2 regions of the Ruminococcus sp. AM43-6 genome follow, and region 2 is predicted to be linked to the other one. Evidence: predicted binding sites of a transcription regulator. Region 2 holds the regulator's gene; the other holds the start of a gene.

Region 1 (3,429 bases), on a different contig from region 2:
GAGCAGTGGGTCGCCCTGGTTAGCGTCGATAGAACCAAATACACCGTTATCTCTTGCAACTCTCAGCTCGTGCTGGAAAGTGTGCTGGGCAAGTGTAGCGTGGTTAGCCTCGATGTTCATTTTGAAGTCCTTGTCAAGACCATATTTTCTCAGGAAACCGAGAACTGTAGCTGTATCGAAATCATACTGATGCTTTGTAGGCTCCTTTGGCTTTGGCTCGATGTAGAAATCACCAGTGTAGCCCTTTGAACGAGCATAATCAACAGTCAGCTTCATAAGTCTTGCCATGTTGTCAAGCTCCAGACCCATGTTTGTGTTCAGAAGAGTTTCATAGCCTTCTCTTCCGCCCCAGAAAACATAGCCCTTACCGCCAAGCTTGATAGTAGCGTCAACAGCGTTCTTGATCTGAGCAGCCGCATATGCGAAAACATCAGCAGAAGGTGACGTACCTGCACCATGCATATATCTTGGGTGATCGAAGCACTTAGCAGTACCCCAAAGAAGCTTCTTAGTAGGGTCAGCAGCCATTTTTTCAGCTATGTAGTCAACTACCTCAGCAAGCTTTGCGTTAGTTGTGCCGAGATCACCGTACTCAGGAGAAAGGTCACGGTCATGGAAGCAGAAATAGTCGATAGAAAGCTTGTCCATTATCTCGAAAGCAACATCGACCTTCTTCTTAGCTCTTGCCTCAGGAGCAGCCTCGCCCCAAGTCTTGTCAGTAGTGCCGCAGCCGAACATATCAGTGCCGTCGCCGCCCATTGTGTGCCACCATGAAAGAGCGAACTTGAGCTGTTCTCTCATAGTCTTGCCCATTACAACCTCATCTGGGTTATAGTACTTAAAAGAGAGGGGATTAGTTGAGTTTACACCCTCATACTTGATCTTTGGAATATCCTTAAAATACTCTGCCATAATTTTGACCTCCGAATATATTATTGTTTGATCTTAACGATTAAACGATTACAATATAATAATACACCAAACCGCACCCATTTGTCAACTGTTTTTTATTAAAATCGCATATATTGATATAAATTAAAATTGTGGGATAACTGCATAGACACACTATTTTTTCTCGTACTTTCATCAATATTTCTGTAATAATTTTGTGTAATAACTGCACAAATTCTGACAGCTAAACTTGTGCAAACAAATGATTTATCTTTTAATTTGGCAACATTTCTGCAATTGTTGCATTTTTTATGCAACAAAAGAGGTGTTTTTCGTGTATAAGTAGAAAGCGTCTTAGATACTTGCGGGCACGTACAAGCCCTGCGACTTAGTGAATACGATGAGAGATTCTGGAACAGGCTGTAGAGTACTTGTATCAGGACGTGGGCGTGCATTGTGATATTTTGTGTATGCAACACCTAGGACATAATACCAAATGTCATACCCCGAACGTAACTTGAAAATCGAATATAAACGGCTGAAACACGAACCCAACGGCAACAAATCTGTAGGGGACGACGCCCTCGGCGTCCCGATATTCCTCACCCATTGAATTAACAGAGATTATCACAACAATGTCACCCCGAATAATTCAACATCGAAGATACCAAAACCACGGCGTTACCTCTCCGAACGGGACGCCGGGGGCGTCGTCCCCTACAATTATGGATACTGTTGATACGCATACCTCCATTGAATACATTTATCCTCACCCGAAAATCTGATTTCAGACCTGCAATACCCCACAATAAATTGTACAATATGCTCTCAAAATCATTTTGCGACTTAATAGATATTGTGCAACCCTACAAAAATCACATAAATGACCTTAAATGACTTGAATTTTGCGAAAAAGGTGCTAAAATATAATTAGCACTCAGAAAGACTGAGTGCTAACAATCTGATCGTGAGAGTGCTGAAAACATAGGTGCGACCACGAAGGATCCTAATTTAGTATATTAAAAGGTATTATAAAAGGAGGAACTTATCATGGCGATCAAACCATTGCAGGACAGAGTTGTAGTTAAGATGACAGAGGCTGAGGAAACCACAAAGAGTGGTATCATTCTCACAGGCTCAGCGAAGGAAAAGCCTGAGGTCGCAGAGGTAATAGCTGTAGGCCCTGGTAAAAAGGACGTTACTATGGGTGTTAATAAGGGCGACAAGGTGCTTATCTCTAAGTACAGCGGTACTAATGTTAAGCTGGACGGTGAAGAGTTCATTATCGTTAAAATGGACGACATTCTCGCAGTTGTTGACTGATTTCACTGCATTTTAAATAGTATATAAACGGAGGTAATTTACAATGGCTAAGGATATAATTTTTGGCGAAGACGCAAGAAAAGCTTTGCAGAGCGGTATCGACAAGCTCGCAAACACTGTTAAGATAACACTGGGACCTAAGGGCAGAAATGTAGTTCTTGATAAGAAGTACGGTGCTCCTCTTATCACAAACGACGGTGTTACTATAGCTAAGGAGATCGAGCTTGACGATCCATTTGAGAACATGGGCGCACAGCTTGTAAAAGAAGTCGCTACTAAGACTAACGACGCTGCCGGTGACGGTACAACAACAGCTACATTGCTTGCTCAGGCTCTTGTTAGAGAGGGTATGAAGAATATCGCAGCAGGCGCTAATCCAATGGTACTTAAGAAAGGTATGGATCAGGCTGTAGATACTGCTGTTGAAACTATCGTCGCTAACTCAAAGAAGATAGAAGGCTCTGATGAGATAGCTAGAGTAGGTGCAGTTTCTGCCGCTGATGAGAACATTGGTAAGCTTATCGCTGAGGCTATGGAAAAGGTAACTGCTGACGGCGTTATCACTCTTGAAGAGTCAAAGACTGCTGAAACTTACAGCGAAGTCGTTGAGGGTATGCAGTTCGACAGAGGATATATCGCACCTTACATGGTAACAGATACAGATAAAATGGAAGCTGTCCTTGATGACGCTTACATTCTTATCACAGACAAGAAGATCTCTAACATTCAGGAAATTCTCCCACTTCTCGAGCAGATCGTAAAGGCTGGCAAGAAGCTTCTTATCATTGCCGAGGACGTTGAGGGCGAGGCTCTCTCAACTCTTATCGTAAACAAGCTGAGAGGCACATTCACTTGCGTAGCTGTAAAGGCTCCTGGCTTTGGCGACAGAAGAAAGGAAATGCTTCAGGATATCGCTATCCTCACAGGCGGTCAGGTAATTTCATCTGAACTTGGTCTTGAACTCAGCGAAACAACTATGGAGCAGCTGGGCAGAGCAAGACAGGTAGTCGTTCAGAAAGAGAACACTATCATTGTTGACGGCGCAGGCAACAGCGACGATATCAAGGCAAGAGTTGGTCAGATCAAGTCACAGATCGAGAACACAACTTCTGATTTCGACAGAGAAAAGCTTCAGGAAAGACTTGCTAAGCTTTCAGGCGGCGTAGCTGTTATCAAGGTCGGTGCTGCTACTGAGGTAGAGATGAAGGAAAAGAA
Region 2 (3,429 bases):
CTTAGCCTGTGTAAGTGTCATTTCAAGATGCTTTGGACCTGTAGCGTCTGCTGTGATGAATGGGAGAGAGATAGTTGATGATGCTGTAGATGAAAGCTCTATCTTAGCCTTCTCAGCAGCTTCCTTAAGTCTCTGCATTGCCATTTTATCACCTGAAAGGTCAACACCCTCAGTCTTCTTGAACTCTGCGATCATCCAGTCGATAATTCTCTGGTCGAAGTCGTCGCCGCCCAGGTGGTTGTTACCTGCTGTAGCAAGAACTTCTGTAACGCCGTCGCCCATTTCGATGATAGATACATCGAATGTACCGCCGCCAAGGTCGTAAACCATGACCTTCTGATCCTCTTCCTTATCAATACCGTAAGAAAGTGCAGCGGCTGTTGGCTCATTGATGATTCTCTTTACTGTCAGACCTGCGATCTGACCTGCGTCCTTAGTAGCCTGTCTTTGTGCGTCTGTGAAGTAAGCAGGAACTGTGATAACAGCCTCTGTTACCTTTTCGCCCAGATAAGCCTCAGCGTCAGCCTTCAGCTTCTGAAGTATCATAGCTGAAATTTCCTGTGGAGTGTAATCCTTGCCGCCCATGTGAGCCTTGTAGTCAGAGCCCATATGTCTCTTGATAGAAATTACAGTGTTGTCATAGTTTGTAACAGCCTGTCTTTTTGCTACCTGACCGATAAGTCTGTCGCCGTTCTTTGAAACGCCAACTACTGACGGAGTTGTTCTTGCACCCTCGCTGTTAGGGATAACAACGGCTTCGCCGCCCTCCATAACTGCTACACAAGAGTTTGTTGTACCTAAATCTATACCGATGATTTTGCTCATAAGATCAAGTCCTTTCAAAATTTACTTAATTTATATCAAGACCTTAAGTCCCGATGTCTTTGTTTATGGGTTTGCTACTATTACCATTGCGTGTCTTATGACCTTGCCGCCTATGGTGTAGCCGTTTTGAAGCACCTGCGCCACAATATTTTCACCGAGGTCAGGGTCGTCAACTGTGCTTACAGCCGTTGCAACGTTCGGGTCAAATTCCTTGCCCGCAAGCTCCATTACCTCAACGTTGAGCTTTTTAAGTGCGTCGCTGAACTGATTGAATATCATTTCAACACCCTGTTTATAAACTGCGTCCTGAGTTTCTGTGCCTAACGCTCTTTCAAAGTTGTCAAACACCGGCAGGAAGCCGTTTATCACATTTCCCTTTGCTGTGTCTGTAAGCTCCAGTCTTTCTTTTGCGCTTCTTTTTCTGAAGTTATCATATTCAGCCATAAGTCTGAGATACTTGTCATTTGCTTCGGCAAGCTCTTTTTTCAGCTTTTCTGTTTCGCTCTCCTCCGCCTTCTTCTCTGTATCCTCAGTGGCATTTTCTGCGGTATCCGCCGCTTCTTTTACTTCTTCGCTTTCAGCAGAGGTGTTTTCCTCTTTTTCAAGCTCGGTGTCCTTTTCAGTTTCCTTACTCAATTTACGCCGCCTGCCTTCCTTTTTATTCATTTTCGTCGTCTTCTTTGTTTTGCTCTTGTGGCTTTTCGGATATCATTTCCGATATCTTTCCTGTGAAATACTCGAGATATGGGATAAACTTCGCATAGTCGAGCCTCATAGGACCTATAAGCCCCAGCGCACCTGCTGTCTTGCCGTCCTTTGAGAACGGAGCTGTTATAATAGAGGAGTTGTGGATAACAAATCCGTCACGCTCAGGGGAGAACATAACGTGAAGCCCTGAGAACGTTTCGTCAATAAATCCTTTAAGCTCCTTCTGATTATCGAGAAAGCTTATTATCTCATTTTGGTTGAAGTCCTTGCAGGTGAGAAGATTGCTTTGACCTTTGATAGACACGCTGCTCATTTCCTTTGTCATCTTCATGATCTCGGAAACAAGCGGTGAAAGGGTCATCATGTACGTTCCCATTGCTTCTGTGAGCTTTTCAAGATAAGCGTCCGAAAGACTGTCGATAGGCACGCCGTTGAGATTTTCCTTTACGAAGTTATCAAAAAACTCAAGCTGATCCTGACTGAGGTCGAACTCCAATCGGCAAACCTTATTCTTAATAGAGCCGTTGGACGTTATCATCAAAATAACGTACATTCTCTTTCCTGTAGGTATTACCTCTACCTTTGAGATAAGCGAGAACTTTGGCGTTGCGTTTGCGACCACCGCCGCACATTTCGTAAGATCCGCCAATGCCATTGAAGCCTTGTTCACAAGGTCTTCCTCTGTGACATATTCCTGCGGTATCATTGAATCCAGCATCTTCTTTTCATTTGCTGTAAGCTGGTTTTGCTCCATAAGCTGGTCAACATAAAGCCTGTAGCCCTTATATGTTGGTATTCTGCCTGCGGAGGTGTGTGGCTGTTCGAGATAGCCTTGCTTCTCAAGCTCTGCCATTTCATTTCTTATGGTCGCTGAGGACGCTTTGACGTGAGCCATTATCGCCTTTGAGCCTACAGGCTCGCCTGTTACGATATATTCATTGACTACCGCTGAAAGTATTTTCAGCTTGCGGTCGTCCATTTGCTCACCACCCGTTCTTCTTGTTAGCACTTATTGTATTTAAGTGTTAGCACTCTTTCTTCTCGAGTGCTAAGTATAGTTTATACCCTTTTGACGATTTTGTCAAGGGGTTTAAGACTATTTTTCTCACAAATTTCAAAAATATTTAAACTTCTTTTCCGTCATATTGCACAACGCTTTGCTGAAAATGCAAAAAAAGCGGGCAGACCGCAGTGGTCTGTCCGCCCGATGTTGGAAAAAGATCAGATAAAATTATTCTTTTGTATAAGCAGAAAGATCAGGAACAGCAAGCAGGCTGTCGTCTGCTTCGCCTATGGAATCTACAGTGAAGTAAACTGCGCTTGATTCGTCAGCACCCTCTGGGAGCAGAACTACCTGCTTAAGGTCATATGTAGCGCCGTCAAAGCCGTAAACTATCTGACCCTCAGCACCTGCAACGGCACTGTCGAGCTTATAGTATTCGTGAACGACGTTTGTTGTTTCGTCAATATATGCGTGGTCAAAATCGAGGGTCGCGCCGAAAAGAATGTCGGCTGACTTCCACTGATTTCCGTCGTCGTCCTCAATGCTGTAGGTGGTCGTGCCTTCTGAAACGTTGTAAAGCTTTCCGTCGCCAGGGCAAACTGTGTATGACTTCATGCCCTGAACTGTGAGTGCCTGATAAGCCTTGCCGTCCTTTACGCAGATAGTATACTTTGTGCCGTTGTTTGACATCTGACCTGTAAGGTTCGCAAGATAGTTGCCCTCATACTTGTCTTTCATCTGCTCGAAAGCTCTGAAATCGCCGTCAACGTCATAATCCGTTGTGCCTGCGTTTGTGGAAGTGCTGTCAGCGGAGCTTTCGTCTGCTGTGCTTTCAGCAGGAGCGGCAGACTCTGCGGCAGCCGTTGTTGTAGTAGTTGTTTCAGCCTTTGAAG

The links. The regulator HrcA, encoded in region 2, represses chaperone genes, less so after heat shock. The targets are predictions, from matches to a motif close to TGTTAGCACTCNNNNNNNNNGAGTGCTAACA.
Region 1: DW938_RS03005 (co-chaperone GroES) is a predicted target of HrcA. The motif match lies at 1,820-1,850, and genes of this name have one in related genera.

What each region holds. Positions count from the first base shown of each region.
Region 1 is NZ_QTXU01000002.1:285,012-288,440, forward strand. It holds gene xylA (xylose isomerase) at 1-912, opposite strand, end outside; gene DW938_RS03005 (co-chaperone GroES) at 1,942-2,214, shown strand; gene groL (chaperonin GroEL) at 2,258-3,429, shown strand, end outside.
Region 2 is NZ_QTXU01000010.1:32,144-35,572, forward strand. It holds gene dnaK (molecular chaperone DnaK) at 1-825, opposite strand, end outside; gene grpE (nucleotide exchange factor GrpE) at 889-1,491, opposite strand; gene hrcA (heat-inducible transcriptional repressor HrcA) at 1,484-2,512, opposite strand; gene DW938_RS07305 (hypothetical protein) at 2,765-3,429, opposite strand, start outside.